One region of the Kribbella sp. NBC_01484 genome, then DNA from elsewhere that is predicted to be linked to it. Evidence: riboswitches for the same ligand, from Rfam matches in the RefSeq annotation. Region 1 holds a riboswitch; the other holds the start of a gene.
What was found. Region 1 has a riboswitch for S-adenosylmethionine ahead of thrC (threonine synthase). Riboswitches for the same ligand answer to the same signal wherever they lie in the genome.
Positions count from the first base shown of each region.

Region 2: linked by a shared signal. The riboswitch ahead of OG555_RS30175 (aminotransferase class V-fold PLP-dependent enzyme) and the one ahead of thrC (threonine synthase) in region 1 are both predicted to bind S-adenosylmethionine.

Region 1 is NZ_CP109437.1:4,001,617-4,008,940, forward strand. Features, by position in the region: gene OG555_RS19625 (Fic family protein) at 1-1,159, shown strand, start outside; gene OG555_RS19630 (DNA-3-methyladenine glycosylase family protein) at 1,189-2,136, shown strand; gene OG555_RS19635 (cation:proton antiporter) at 2,164-3,411, shown strand; SAM riboswitch class I at 3,509-3,648, shown strand; gene thrC (threonine synthase) at 3,662-4,924, shown strand; gene OG555_RS19645 (ubiquitin-like small modifier protein 1) at 4,921-5,196, shown strand; gene OG555_RS19650 (VOC family protein) at 5,247-5,627, shown strand; gene OG555_RS19655 (zinc-dependent alcohol dehydrogenase family protein) at 5,641-6,675, shown strand; gene OG555_RS19660 (hypothetical protein) at 6,791-7,324, opposite strand, start outside.
Region 2 is NZ_CP109437.1:6,193,398-6,200,721, reverse strand. Features, by position in the region: gene OG555_RS30200 (helix-turn-helix domain-containing protein) at 1-148, opposite strand, end outside; gene OG555_RS30195 (hypothetical protein) at 267-833, opposite strand; gene OG555_RS30190 (FtsK/SpoIIIE family DNA translocase) at 837-3,470, opposite strand; gene OG555_RS30185 (DinB family protein) at 3,598-4,128, opposite strand; gene OG555_RS30180 (VOC family protein) at 4,169-4,537, opposite strand; SAM riboswitch class IV at 4,634-4,747, shown strand; gene OG555_RS30175 (aminotransferase class V-fold PLP-dependent enzyme) at 4,763-6,127, shown strand; gene OG555_RS30170 (prolyl oligopeptidase family serine peptidase) at 6,136-7,324, opposite strand, start outside.

The DNA of each region.
Region 1 (7,324 bases):
CATCTTCAGCACGCCGGAGCCGGATCTCGAGGATCGACAGGTCCTCGAGCAGATCCACGCGTTCCGATCCGAGCTCACGGACATCCTCCGCGTGCCTCGGCGCTGGGCCGGCGGGCTGCGGCGGAGCATGCTCGCGCGGGCGATCCAGGGCTCCAACAGCATCGAGGGCTACGACGTCAAGCTCGACGACGCGGTGGCCGCGTTGGATGACGAGGAGGCGTTGAGCACTGACGAACCTACGTTCGCCGAGATCCGGGGATACCGGCAGGCGCTCGGCTACGTGCTGGCGATGGCGAAGGACGCGGACTTCCGGCTGGACGTGTCCGCCGTCCGTGGCATGCACTTCATGATGCTGAGCCACGACCTGGCCAAGAGTCCGGGCAGCTATCGGCAGGGTGTCGTCTACGTGCATGACGAGACCACCGGCGAGAACGTCTACGAGGGTCCGCCCGCGGACGAGGTGCCCGATCTCGTGGCCGAGCTGATGGCCGGGCTGGACGCCGACGGAGCGGTGGATCCCCTCGTGGACGCGGCGATGGCGCACCTGAACCTGGTGATGATCCATCCGTTCCGGGACGGCAACGGCCGGATGGCCAGAGCCCTGCAGACGCTTGTCTTGTCCCGCGGAGGAATTGGCGAGCCGGCATTCTCCAGCATCGAGGAGTGGCTGGGCGGCAACACCGAGGACTACTACCGAGTGCTGGCCGCGACCGGCGCGGGCGCGTGGCATCCCGAGCGGTCGGCCGCACTCTGGGTCAAGTTCAACCTGCGCGCGCATCACATCCAGGCGCAGACGGTACGGCGGCGGTACCGGGAGGCGGGCAAGCTGTGGCTGGCCTTCGATGAGCTGATCTCGCAGTTCGGCTTGGCGGAGCGCGTCGCTGACGAGCTGTTCGACGCGTCGCTCGGCTTCCGTATGCGCCGCTCGACGTACGTCCGCCGAGCGGGCATCGAGGAGCGGACAGCCAGCCGCGACCTGGCGAGGCTCACCGAACTGGGGCTGCTGCGCTCGGTCGGTGAGACCAAAGGGCGGCATTACGTGATGGGTGATCGCCTCGCCGAACTCGTGCAGAACGCACTCTCCACCCGCGAGCCGTTGGTCGATCCCTACCCGTGGATGCGCGAGCGGTTGGCCGGGGTGGCGACGCCGATCCGCTAGTTGTCCGTGGGGTGAGTAAGACTTGGCGGGTGAGTTCGGTGGTGCGGGTCTGGCGGGCTGGGCGGGTGGTGGATCCGCATTCGGTGATCGGAGGGCTGCGGAAGGGGCCGGGCGACCCGGCGTACGTGTTCGATCCGGGGCGACGGACCGTGTGGCGGGCTACTCGGACGCCGGATGGACCGGTGCTGTTGCGGCTGACGCCGTACGCCGGGGAAGTGGAGGCCGAGGCCTGGGGGCCGGGGGCTGCGTGGGCGCTCGAGGGGGTGCCGGAGTTGCTGGGCGACGCGGACAGCTGGGACGGGTTCGAGCCGTTGCCGGAGCACCGCGCGCTGGTGGACGCGGCGCGGCGGTTCCCGCATGTCCGGGTGCCGCGGACGCGGGCGGTGTTCGAGGCGATGGCCGCCGCCGGGATCGAGCAGGTCGTCACTGGCAAGGAGGCCTTCCGCGCCTGGCGCGTCCTGCTCCGTGAGTACGGCGAACCCGCGCCGGGCCCGACTGCGCCGGACGGCCGCGTGATGATGGTGCCGCCGGCGCCGGAGGAGTGGCGGCTGATCCCGTCGTGGCAGTGGCTGCGGGCCGGCGTGGAGAACCGCCGGTCCCGCGTGGTCGTGACAGCGGCGACGCGAGCAAAGGCGCTGGAGCGGACGCTCGAGCTGACCGACTCGGCCGAGATCGAGCGGCGGCTCCGATCACTCCCGGGCGTCGGGGTGTGGACCGCGGCCGAGGTGCGGCAGCGCGCCCACGGCGACGCCGACGCGTTCTCGTTCGCGGACTATCACGTGTCCCGCGATGTCTCCTACGCCCTCATCGGCGAAGAGCTCGACGACGAGGGCTGCGCCGAACTCATCGAGCCCTACCGCGGTCATCGCTTCCGCGTCCAGCGCCTGTTGGAGCTCACCGGCATCGGCCATCCCCGCTACGGCCCGCGCATGGCGCTGCCCACGCACACGCCCGGCGCAACGCATCGCTTGAGGTAACTCCGCCAGGGGCACAGGATCGCCACCATGACGATCAACGGGGACGGGCTCTACCTGGTGGCGGGGCTGGCCCTGTTGCTCGGGGCGATCCTGCCCCGCATGCTCCGCCGGTACGCCGTCTCGGCGCCGATCGGGTTCCTCGGCGCCGGCGTACTGCTGGGCCTGGCCGTCGACCGTACCCACCTGAGCCCGATCGTGGAGACCGGGATCGTCAAGCATCTCGCCGAGCTGACGATCCTGGTCGCGTTGATGGGCGTCGGACTGGCGATCGACCGGCCGATCGGATGGCGCCGGTGGATGGTGACCTGGCGCCTCCTGCTGGTGGCCATGCCCGCCTGCATCGCCGCCGTGGCCGGCGCCGGCTGGCTGCTCGGGCTGGCCCCGGCGACCGCGCTGCTGCTGGGCGCAGTCCTCGCCCCGACCGATCCAGTGCTCGCCTCGGACGTCCAGGTGCAGGGGCCGTCGACCGGCGCGGGCGCCGAGCAGGAGGAGGACGACGAGGTCCGCTTCGCACTCACCTCGGAGGCGGGTCTGAACGACGGTCTGGCCTTCCCGTTCGTGTACGCCGCGGTGTTCGCCGTCACCAAGGGATCTGTAGGCAATTGGGCGCTCGAGTGGTTCGCCTGGGACCTGGTCGGCCGGATCGCGATCGGCGTGGCGGTAGGTGCGGGCGTGGGCTGGTTGCTCGGCCGGATGGCCTTTTCCGCGCCTTCGCGGACCTTCCGCCTGGCCGACTCACGCGAACCCGTGCTGGCCCTCGCGATGACACTAGGTGTCTACGGCCTCGCCCAGGTGCTCCACGGCTACGGCTTCCTGGCCGTGTTCGTCGCGGCGCTGGCGCTCCGGGCGGCCGAGCGGCAGCACGACTTCCACGAGGAACTGCACGGATTCGTCGAGCAACTCGAGCACATCCTGACCTGGGGGATTCTGCTGCTGCTCGGATCGGCGATCACGGCTGGACTGCTCCGTCCGCTGACCGTGGCCGGCGCCGCGCTGGGACTGCTGCTGGTGCTGGTGATCCGACCGGTGACCGCGTGGGTCGCGCTGGCCGGGACTCCGATGCGCCGCTCCGAACGATGGGTGACGGCCGCATTCGGAGTGCGTGGTGTCGGGTCCGTGTTCTATCTGGCGTACGCCGGCGCCGCGTTCCACACCGACCTGCCCTGGTTGTGGGCGACGGTCGGTTTCACCGTCGTACTGAGCGTGGTCGTTCACGGTGTCGCGGCGACGCCGATGATGCGGATGCTCGACCAGCGCCGGGGCCGGACTCCCTGAGCGCTCGAGCCTTCCCGGAGCTGCAGGGCTGAGATCGAGCGTCTCGGATAGTGGGAACGGAAGACACAATATGGACCCTATTGGGTAATCTCGGGGGAGCTCATCCAGAGGGACTGAGGGAAACGGCCCGTTGAAGTCCCGGCAACCCTCCCCGTTGAGGTCCCAGTCCGGGGCCCTCGCGGCGGAACGGTGCCAAATCCGTCCCGTGCCGAGATCCGGTTCCGGGGAAGATGAGAGGGGAACCTCACTCATGAGCCTGACCGCCGCCACCCACACGATCCGCGAAGGTGCCTTCGGCAACGGTACGCACCTGAGCTGTCGCGCCTGCGGGGCGAAGTCGCCGCTCGGTCCGTTCTACGCCTGTATGGAGTGCTTCGGTCCGCTCGAGGTCGGGTACGAGTACCCGACGATCACGCGGGAGCAGATCGAGGCCGGTCCCAAGAACATCTGGCGCTACCAGCCCTTGCTGCCCGTCCCGGTCGACGTGGCCAGCTTCCCGAACACCGAGCCCGGCTACACCCGGCTCGTCGACGCGCAGAACCTGGCCCGCGAGCTGGGGCTGCGCAAGCTGTGGGTGAAGGACGACTCCGGCAACCCGACCCACTCCTTCAAGGACCGCGTGGTCGCGTCCGCCCTGAGCGCCACCCGCGAGCTCGGCATGACGGTCTTCGCCTGCCCCTCCACCGGCAACCTGGCCAACGCCGTCGCGGCGGCCGCCGCCCGCGCCGGCATCCGCTCGGTCGTGTTCATCCCGCACGACCTCGAGCGCCCGAAGGTGATCACCACCGCCGTGTACGGCGGGACCCTGGTCGCCGTCGAGGGCAACTACGACGACGTGAACAAGCTGGCCTCCGAGATCGCCGGTGAGGAGGAGGGCTGGGCGTTCGTCAACGTCAACGTGCGGCCGTACTACTCCGAAGGCTCGAAGACCCTGGCCTTCGAGATCGCCGAGCAGCTCGGCTGGCGGTTGCCGCAGCAGATCGTGATCCCGGTCGCGTCCGGCTCGCAGCTGACCAAGATCGACAAAGGCTTCACCGAGCTCGGCAAGCTCGGCCTGGTCGACGCCACCGACTACAAGGTGTACGGCGCTCAGGCGACCGGGTGCTCGCCCGTGGCGCAGGCGTTCCGGGATGGCCACGACGTGGTCAAGCCTGTTCGCCCGGACACCATCGCCAAGTCGCTGGCGATCGGGAACCCGGCTGACGGACCGTATGTGCTCGACGTCGCCCGCCGTACCGGTGGAGCGATCGAGGACGTCAGCGACGAGGAAGTCATCGAGGGCATCCAGTTGCTGGCCCGGACCGAGGGCATCTTCGCCGAGACCGCGGGCGGCGTGACGGTCGCGACGCTGAAGAAGCTGATCGCCACCGGGCAGCTCGACCCCGAGGCCGAGACCGTGATCATCAACTCCGGTGACGGGCTGAAGACGCTCGACGCCGTGGCCGACCGGGTCGGCCCCAAGGTGACCATCCCCGCGTCGTACGACGCCTTCGTGAAGGCAGGCCTGCAGTGAGTGTGAGCGTTCGCGTCCCGACCATCCTGCGGCCCTACACCCAGGGCGTGTCCGAGGTGTCCGCCGAGGGCTCCACGCTGATCGAGGTGCTCGACTCGCTGGACGGCTCGTACCCGGGCATCAAGGGCCGGGTCCTCGACGAGTCGGGCGAGCTGCGCCGGTTCGTGAACGTGTACGTCGACGATGACGACGTACGCTTCGCCGACGGCCTGCAGACGTCGATCAAGGACGGCGGGCAGGTCTCGATCATCCCGGCGGTCGCCGGCGGCTGATCTGTTCATCCGGGCGTGGATCGTCCGGAATGCGCGCTAGCGTTCCCGCCATGGCGACCAACTGGACCCTTGGTGGGGACGCGGCCGAGCCGCAGCGGCTGGCGGAGTTCTGGGCGGCGGCACTCGGCTACATCTTCGAGCCCGGGTACGACGACCCGGACGGAGCCTCGATCGTGGACCCCGACGACGTCGGGCCGGCGATCGGGTTCCTCCGGGTGCCCGAGCCCAAGACCTCGAAGAACCGGCTGCACATCGACATCCGCGTGGCGGGCCCGACCCGTGACGACGTGACCGCCGACCGGATGCGGAGGAAGGCGGTCGAGTTGGTGGGGCTCGGTGCTGTGCAGGTGCGCGAGGAGTTCTACGGTCCCGACGTCCTCGGCCACATTGTGATGCTCGATCCCGAGGGCAACGAGTTCTGCGTCGGCTGACTACGATGCCTTGGTGCGCGCTGTCGTCATCGAGGAGTACGGCGTTCTGCCCGTCGTACACGAGGTTCCGCGGCCTGAGCCGGCGGAGGGTGCGGTCGTCCTGAAGGTCGAGGCGACCGGGCTGTGCCGGAGTGACTGGCACGGGTGGATGGGCCACGACGCGGACATCGTGCTGCCCCACGTGCCTGGTCATGAGCTCGCCGGGACGATCGCCGCCGTCGGTGCGGGAGTCACGGGGTGGCAGGTTGGCGACCGGGTGACGACGCCGTTCATCTGCGCGTGCGGGTCCTGTGAGCAGTGCCGTGAGGGCAACCAGCAGGTCTGCGTTCGGCAGGAACAGCCAGGCTTCACCTATTGGGGCTCCTTCGCCGAGTACGTCGCCGTGCCATATGCACAGGTCAACCTGGTCCGCCTGCCCGATGAGCTGGATTTCGCCACCGCGGCGGGGCTGGGCTGCCGCTTCGCCACGTCGTTCCGCGCCATCCGCCAGGTCGGCCGGCTCACCGCCGGCGAAACCGTCGCGATCTTCGGCTGCGGCGGCGTCGGCCTCTCCGCCGTGATGATCGCCGCGTCCCTGGGCGCCCGGGTGATTGCAGTCGACACCAACCCGTCGGCGTTGAAGCTGGCCCGCGAGTACGGCGCCACCGACCTGCTGGTGGCGTCACCGGACACCGTCCAGGAGATCCGCGACCTCACCGCCGGCGGCGCTCACGTGACGATGGACGCCCTAGGCTCCAACGACATCGTCCAACAATCCCTGCAGGCCCTCCGCCCCCGAGGCCGCCACCTCCAGGTCGGCCTCCTCCCCTCCGGCGTCCAGCTAGACGTCAGCCGCCTCATCGGCCAGGAACTCCAATGGCTAGGCAGCCACGGCATGCCCGCCCACGCCTACCCGGAGCTCCTGAACCTAGTTGCCCAGGGCAACCTCAAGCCGGCCGACCTGATCACCCACACCATCACGCTGGAACAAACCCCGGCGGCCCTCGCCGCCCTCTCGCACGGTACCCCCGCCGGCGTCACCGTCATCCACCCCCACCACCCCCTCTGATGGGCTCACCCATCTCCGGGCGGGTTGGCCAACCGAATTCCGCTGGGTGAACCCACCGCCGGATGGGTCTACCCATCAGATGGTGGTGGAGGCCCATCAGAGGGGACGGATGCGGTTAGAGGCGGATGAGGTAGACGGTGGGTGGGCGGCCGGTGCGGCCGTGTTGTTGGGTGCCGGTGGGGGCGGCCAGGCCGGCTCGTTCCAGGCGTTTCAGGACGCGTCGCGCCGTCCGGAGTTGGACGGCGAGGTGGTCGGCGACGTCTTGGGTGGTGAGGCCGTCGGGGAGGGTGGCGGTGAGTTCGCGCATGCGGGCCAGGGTTTGGGTGTTGAGGCCGACGCGGCGGGCCAGGAGCGGGAGGCTTTCGGTGCCGCGGGTGGTGGCGGGCTGGTCGCCGGTGGGTTCGATCACGATCTCGACGTCGTCGGACATCGACACGACGCCGGCGACCGCGCCGATCGACTCGGCCCGGCTGACTGCGCGACGGGCGAGCGCTTCCGCCTCCGCCGCCGTACGTCCGACGCCGAAACCGACGTACGCCGTACTGTGCCGCGCCGCGAGGTGGTCGAGTAAGGGCATCCGCGTGAACTGTTCGGTCGCCTGCTCGAGCAGGCCGCGGGTGGTGACGACCAGGTGCCGCCCGTCCGGCAG
Region 2 (7,324 bases), 2.2 Mb from region 1:
GGGCGTAGAAGTTCCCGCCACAGCGGGAGAAGTCGTCGGCCTCCATGGCGACGAGCAGCCCGGTTCTGATCCGGGTGGCGGCGCTCAACTGCTCGATCGACATGTCGGCCCGTTCCCGGGCCGCCGTGAGCTCGCTGCCGATGCTCACGTCCCCACCATCCTCTCCATCGCCCGGCGTATCTCCGCGGTCCGTCGACATCGCCATGCCGACAACCGGATCGTCGACATCAAGTCAACGGCCTTGGTGCGACGGGGTCACGGACGTATCAGAGTTGTTCCCTGACCGGACATCTGGCATTCGCCAGCATGTGCAGTGCCTGTACCACTTCCCCGTTCGACGGCCGAGCCGTCAACCCGAACGGTACCGCGAGCGAGGAGCCAGTCAGTCGACGGTTCGCATCAGTCGTCTTGCGAGTCGAACTCGGCATCACTCCCAGCACCGGTCCAGGATCCAGCAAATGAACGGCAATCCGGCCGTCGTCCAGCAGGTGGCGGCGCTGCAGCACCGTCACCTCGTCGATGTCCTCCCAGCGCGTCCCGATCCATTCGTGGCCGATCCGCAACCGGATGCCGACCTCGTCGGCCACCAGCATGTCCCCGACCGTCAGCGCCCGCGCACAGACCACAGCCAGTACGGCGAACCCCGCCGCCGCGAACCATCGCAGGATGCCGGTGGGACTGGTGGATGCGGAAGTGGCGAAGCCCACCGCGACCAGCAAAGCCCCGAGGGCGAGCCCGCCGTGCACCTTCTGCGAGGCGCGGACGGTGAACGGCACCGGCTTGGGGTCGAGGTCGAAATGGTCCTGCCTGGGCAGTGCACTCGCGGCGGTCACGGGTCACTCTCCTCGGAGGGTGGTGATGAAGTCCTCTAGATCGTCCGGTTTGACCAGGACGTCCCTGGCCTTCGAGCCCTCACTGGGACCGACGACGCCGCGGCTCTCCAGGATGTCCATCAGCCGGCCGGCCTTCGCGAAGCCGACCCGGAGCTTGCGCTGCAGCATCGAGGTGGAGCCGAACTGCGTCGACACGATCAGCTCCGCGGCCTGCACGACCAGGTCGAGGTCGTCGCCGATCTCGTCGTCGAGATCCTTGCTCGGCCCGGCGACGGCGGTGACGTCCTCGCGGTACGTCGGCTCCAGTTGGGTCTTGCAGTGCTCGACGACGCCGTGGATCTCGGACTCCGTCACCCACGCACCCTGGATCCGCATCGGCTTGCTCGCGCCCATCGGCAGGAACAGGCCGTCACCCTGGCCGACCAGCTTCTCCGCACCCGGCTGGTCCAGGATGACCCGGCTGTCGGCCAGCGACGAGGTCGCGAACGCCAGTCGCGACGGCACGTTCGCCTTGATCAGACCGGTCACGACGTCCACCGACGGCCGCTGGGTGGCGAGCACCAGGTGGATGCCGGCCGCCCGGGCCAGCTGGGTGATCCGGACGATCGAGTCCTCGACATCGCGCGGGGCGACCATCATCAGGTCGGCGAGCTCGTCGACGATCACCAGCAGATAGGGGTACGCCGAGAGCACGCGCTCACTGCCCGGCGGCGGCTTCACCTTGCCCGCGCGGACCGCCTTGTTGAAGTCGTCGACATGCCGGTAGCCGAACGCGGCCAGGTCGTCGTACCGCATGTCCATCTCGCGGACGACCCACTGCAGCGCCTCGGCCGCCTTCTTGGCGTTGGTGATGATCGGCGTGATCAGGTGCGGGATGCCCTCGTAGTGGTTCAGCTCGACCCGCTTGGGGTCGACCAGGATCATCCGCACCTCGTCCGGCGTGGCCCGCATCAGGACCGAGGTGATCAGCGAGTTGACGAACACCGACTTACCCGAACCGGTCGCGCCTGCGACCAGCAGGTGCGGCATCTTCGCCATGTTCGCGACCACGAAGCCGCCCTCGACGTCCTTGCCGAGGCCGGCCACCATCGGGTGGTGGTCGTTGCGCGCGGTCGCCGACCGGATCACGTCGCCGAGGCTGACGATCTCCTTGTCGGTGTTCGGGATCTCGATGCCGATCGCGGACTTGCCCGGGATCGGCGACAGGATCCGCACGTCGGCCGACGCCACCGCGTAGGCGATGTTCTTGCTCAGGGCGGTGACCTTCTCGACCTTCACCGCCGAGCCGAGCTCGACCTCGTAGCGGGTGACTGTCGGGCCGCGCGTGTAGCCGGTGATCTGGGCGTCGATGCCGAACTGCTCGAACACCTCGGTCAGCCGGTCGACCACCGCGTCGGACGCCTTGGTCCGGGCCTTGTGGACCGAACCCGGCTTGAGCATCTGACCATCGGGCAGCGTGTACGTGATGTCGCCGGAGAGGCTGAGCTGCTCGACCCGCTGCGGGATCGGCGTGTGCGGAGGCGGCTCGGGCGGCGCTTCCGGCTTGCTGGGACCACCGCCGGCCCCCACAGCGATGCCTAGGCCTGGAGCCCCGGCCGCAGCGGCCGCATCACCGTCGACGTCGTACGCGTCCTCCTCAGGAACCGGAGCCGCCTTGGCCTTGCGGCCTCGCTTGGAGAGCTCACGTCCCTCGAGCACCGGCGAGTCGTACGGCTTGATGGTCGGCTCGCCGTCCTCCTCCTGCGCGGCCTTGGCGCGACGCTCCTTGCGGGTCAGCCGCACGGTGTCGTCGGTCGGCGCGGCCACGACGGACGGTGCGTCCTCCGGCAGCGCCGTACGCCCCATCAGTACGTCGAACGCCGCACGGAACCGCAGTGGGATCGCATAGACGGGAGTGCCCGTGACGACGAGGGCACCGAAGATCGACAGCAGCACCAGCAGCGGTGCGGCGACGTACTGCGTCAACAGGTCCGACAGCAGGGACGAGACGACGTACCCGATCGCGCCGCCGGCGTCCTGCAACGAACCGTCGGCCGGGTTGCTCGGACGGGGCAGACCGTTGGCGATGTGGACCAGGCCGAGTACGCCGAGGGAGATGGCGGTCCAGCCGATCACCTGACGTCCGGCCGGGCCGTTGCGGTCCGGGTGACGCAGAGTGCGGATAGCGACGAACAGCAGCATCAGCGGGACGGCCCAGCCGAGCATGCCGACGCTGCCGCCGACGACGGTCCGGATGCCGTTGCCGACCGCGCCCGGGAGATCCCACCAGATCGCGGCGGCCACGACGACCGCCAGGCCGATCAGGAACAGGCCGGCGCCGTCACGACGGTGCTCGGGGTCGAGCTCGCGGGCGCCGTGACCGATGCCGCGCACCATGCTGCCGATCAGATGCGCGATGCCGAGCCAGACTTTCACCACGCCGCGACCGAGAACGATCATGGCGGCCGCGAACGGGCCAGGTCCGCTGTTCTTGGGCGTGCTGGTCCGCGCGGCGGAGGATCCACCGCGCTTCGCGCTCTGCCCACGCTTCTGGGCGCCTGACGGCCGGGAGCGTCCACCAGCAGCCGAACGAGCCGAACTCGGCCGTTTGGCTGCCGACTTCTGCGCCCGCGCCGGGGAAGACGTGCGGGTCGCCATATCTAGCAGGCTACCCCGATTACCTCTCGAGTCCCACGTGTCACACGCCGATTACGCTGCCCCATACATAACGTCACAGCGCCGCCGCAAACGGGCTGCAGCCACAGACCGAGAGCAAGCGGTCGCTTCACGCCCCGGTGGTGCCGTCGAGTTGTTCGCGCAGCAGGTCGGCGTGACCGCAGTGACGGCCGTACTCGCCGATCATGTGGATGTAGATCATCCGGAGCGTCGACTCGGTCCCGCTGAAGGTGAAGCGATCGTCGAGCGACCGCCCGGCCGCGGCCGCGTCCGACAGCTTCCACTCCGCGATCAGACCTTCGTACGCCGCCTGTGCCTCAGCCGGATCGATGCGCTCGAAATCGGCGTCCTTGCCCAGCTCGGGAGCGAACAGGGGCTCAGCCGGCGACTCCGCCGCGAAGTGGATGCGGAACCAGATCCGCTCCACCTTGGTGAGATGCCGGATGAGGCCGAGCAAGGAAAGGTTGGACGGCGGCGACGGCCGCTCGGCCAGCTGCTCGGCCGTCAGACCGGCGCACTTGTACAGCAGCGTGGTCCGGTAGAAATCCAGGTAGCCCCGCAGCAGTTCGGCTTCGGGTGCGGTCAGCGAGCCGTCCGGCCGCTCGACCGCTGGCGCCGTCCACGCCGTCGTCAACGTCATGCCGCCATCAAACACGCCCCGGTCGCCCGGAGCGAATCCATTACGGATTGACCGGCGGCGCCCAGCCGGGTCGCGGGATGAGACAGAACGGGTGGCCGGCCGGATCCTCGTACACAGTGGCCGAGAGCTTGCGAGCGCCGAGCGCCAGGACCGCCGACCCGGCCACGTCGAGGTCGTCGACCATGACGTCGAGGTGCATCTGCTGAGGACGTGTGGGGTCCGGCCACTGCGGGCGCTGGTGGCCGAGCGCTCGCTGGAAGGCGAGACCTGACGTGTGGTCGTTGTCGGCGACCACCACCCAGCCGTCGCTCTCGTACGTGATGGGCTTGCCGAGCAGCGCCGAGTAGAAGCGCGCGAGCTCCAGCGGTTCCGGGCAGTCGATCGCCAGGTGATGCAGCCGTCCGATCATGGCAACAGTCTGCACGTCTCAGGATGTGTTTGGGAATCCCGGAATGTGAGATTGCCACTGGCGCGGGCTGTGGGCTGTTCGTTACCGTTCTCGGCAGGTCATGAGTGCCAGCGCCAAGCCCCGGCTCGCTGGCCGGCAACCCTCCTCCGCGGTGGGGTGCCCCGGGTGAAGACCAGGCCGTGCGGATACGCCGCTCGGCAAGTGCGGACTTCCTGGAGCAGCAGCATGTCGATTCTTTCCATCCTCGAACCGGCCAGCGCGAGTACGCCGCGGCCGACGGTCACCCGGCTCCTCACCGGCAGCATCCCCACCACGGTCGGCTCGGACCTGCTGGTTCCGCTGGCCGACGGCCGAGTCACCGACTACGCGAACTTCGACCACGGAGCCAGTGCGCCGTGTCTGGAGTCCGTCCGGGCCAGCGTCGAGGCGGCGCTGCCGTCGTACGCGTCGGTGCACCGCGGCAACGGCTATGCGTCCCGCATCACCACCCAGTGGTACGAGCGCGCTCGCGCCGAGGTGCACGCGTTCGTCGGAGCCCGTGCCGACGACCAGGTGATCTTCACCCGCCAGACCACGGACGCGCTGAACCTGCTCGCCCAGGCCGTCCCCCCGGACGCGACCGTGATCGTCTTCGAGTCCGAGCACCACGCCGCGCTCCTGCCCTGGCCGGCTGAGCGGACCGTCCGCCTCACGGCGCCCGCCTCCCCCAGTGAAGCAGTGACCAACGTCGCCGACGCTTTGCGCACCGCGCCGGAGGGTCCGCGGCTGGTGGTCGTGACCGGCGCCTCCAACGTGACCGGTGAGATCTTCCCGATCGCGGAGATCGCCGCGGTCGCCAAGGCGCACGGTGCGCGGGTCTGCCTCGACGCCGCGCAGCTTGCACCGCACCGGCCGGTCGACATCGCCGCACTCGACGTCGACTGGGTCGCACTGTCCGGACACAAGCTCTACGCGCCGTACGGCGCCGGTGCGCTGATCGGCCGCGCCGACTGGCTCGACGCCGCCGATCCGTACCTGTACGGCGGTGGCGCGACGACCGCGGTCACCGGCGACACCGTGGTCTGGGCGACCGGCCCGGCGCGGCACGAGGGCGGCTCCCCCAACGTCATCGGCGCGATCGCCCTCGCCTCGGCGTGTGCCGCGATCAGCAAGCACCGCGACGCGATCGAGCAGCACGAGCGCAGTCTGCTCGCCCGCCTCCGGACCGGCCTGGCTCAGCTCCCCGGCGTCACGACGTACTCGATCTTCGGCGAGGACGCGGACCGCGTCGGCACTGTCTGCTTCACGGTTGCCGGTCTGAGCTCGACGCTCGTGTCAGCGGCACTGAGCGCCGAGTACGGCATCGGTGTCCGGGACGGCAAGTTCTGTGCGCACCCGCTCGTCGGTCACCTGCTCGCGGACTCCCCCGAGCACGGCACCGCGGTCCGGGCGAGCCTCGGCCTCGGTACGACGCGTGAGCACGTGGACCGGCTCGTCAACGCCGTACGGACGCTGGCCGCCGGCGGACCGCGGTCGGAGTACGAGGACACCGCGCACGGCTGTCAGCCCACCGACGACCCGCGGGACCTCCAAGCTCCTCGCATCTGGTAACGGCCCTCCTACTGCTCAGGAGGTACAAGGCCTACATGGTGAGCAGCGAACGCCAGTAGGTCCGCCCATTCCGCCGCGACCATGGCGGCGGGTTTCCCGAAGCCGTGACCGGTGTTGACCTCGACGCGGGTCAAGACCGGTCCCGGACCGGACTGGGCATGCTGCAGCTCGGCGATGAACTTGTGACTGTGCAACGGCACCACCCGGTCGTCGTGATCACCCGTGACCACGAGCGTCGCCGGGTACGACGTCCCGTCGCGCAACCGATGCAGTGGTGAGTAAGCCAGCAAATCCTCGAACTCCGACGCATCGTCCGGATGGCCGAAGTCAGAGGCCCACGCGGCGCCCACTGTGAACAAGTGGAACCGCAACATGTCCATGACGCCCACACCGGGCAGCGCGACCGCGAACAGGTCCGGTCGCTGTGTCATGGCCGCTCCCACGAGCAGACCGCCGTTGCTGCGACCGTGGATCGCGAGCTGCGCAGGCGTGGTCACCTCGGTGTCCCGCAGGTGCTCTGCGACAGCGATGAAGTCGTCGAAGACGTTCTGCTTGTTCTTCAGCCGTCCCTCGTCGTGCCAGTCGCTGCCGTACTCACCGCCGCCCCGCAGGTTCGCGATCACCAGCACTCCGCCGGCCGCCAGCCACGCCGGCCAGCCCGGCTTGTAGTCGGCCAGGATCGGGATGCGGAAGCCGCCGTACCCGTAGAGCAGCGTCGGGCGTGGGGCTGATGTGTCCAGGTCGGAGCGAGTGATCAGGAAGTACGGCACCTCGCGACCCGGCTCGACCCGTCGCGTCACGGTGACCGACGGGGACGTGAATCCACCTGAGCCACGGACGAGCTCCGGCAACGCACGGACGACGCCCGACGACGTCGAGACGACGTACGACACCGTCGGATCGGTTGTGGTCGACAGGCCGATGAAGAGCTCGTCGTACTCGGGGCTGGCATCGAAGCCCACCACTCCCCCGCCCGGTACGTCGATGACCCGCGCATCGGACCCGTCGAGCGCGAAGAGCGTCAACGCCGGTTGTGCGTCGACCAGCGTCAGGGTGGCCAGTCCGGCGGCAGTGCCGCGAACCGCCTGCAGTGTGGCCTCGCCTTCCGGGATCAGGTCGACGAACTCACCGTCCAGCGAAGCGAGCACCACACGACCACGGGAGGCGTCACGATCGGTCCGCAATACCAGCTGGTCG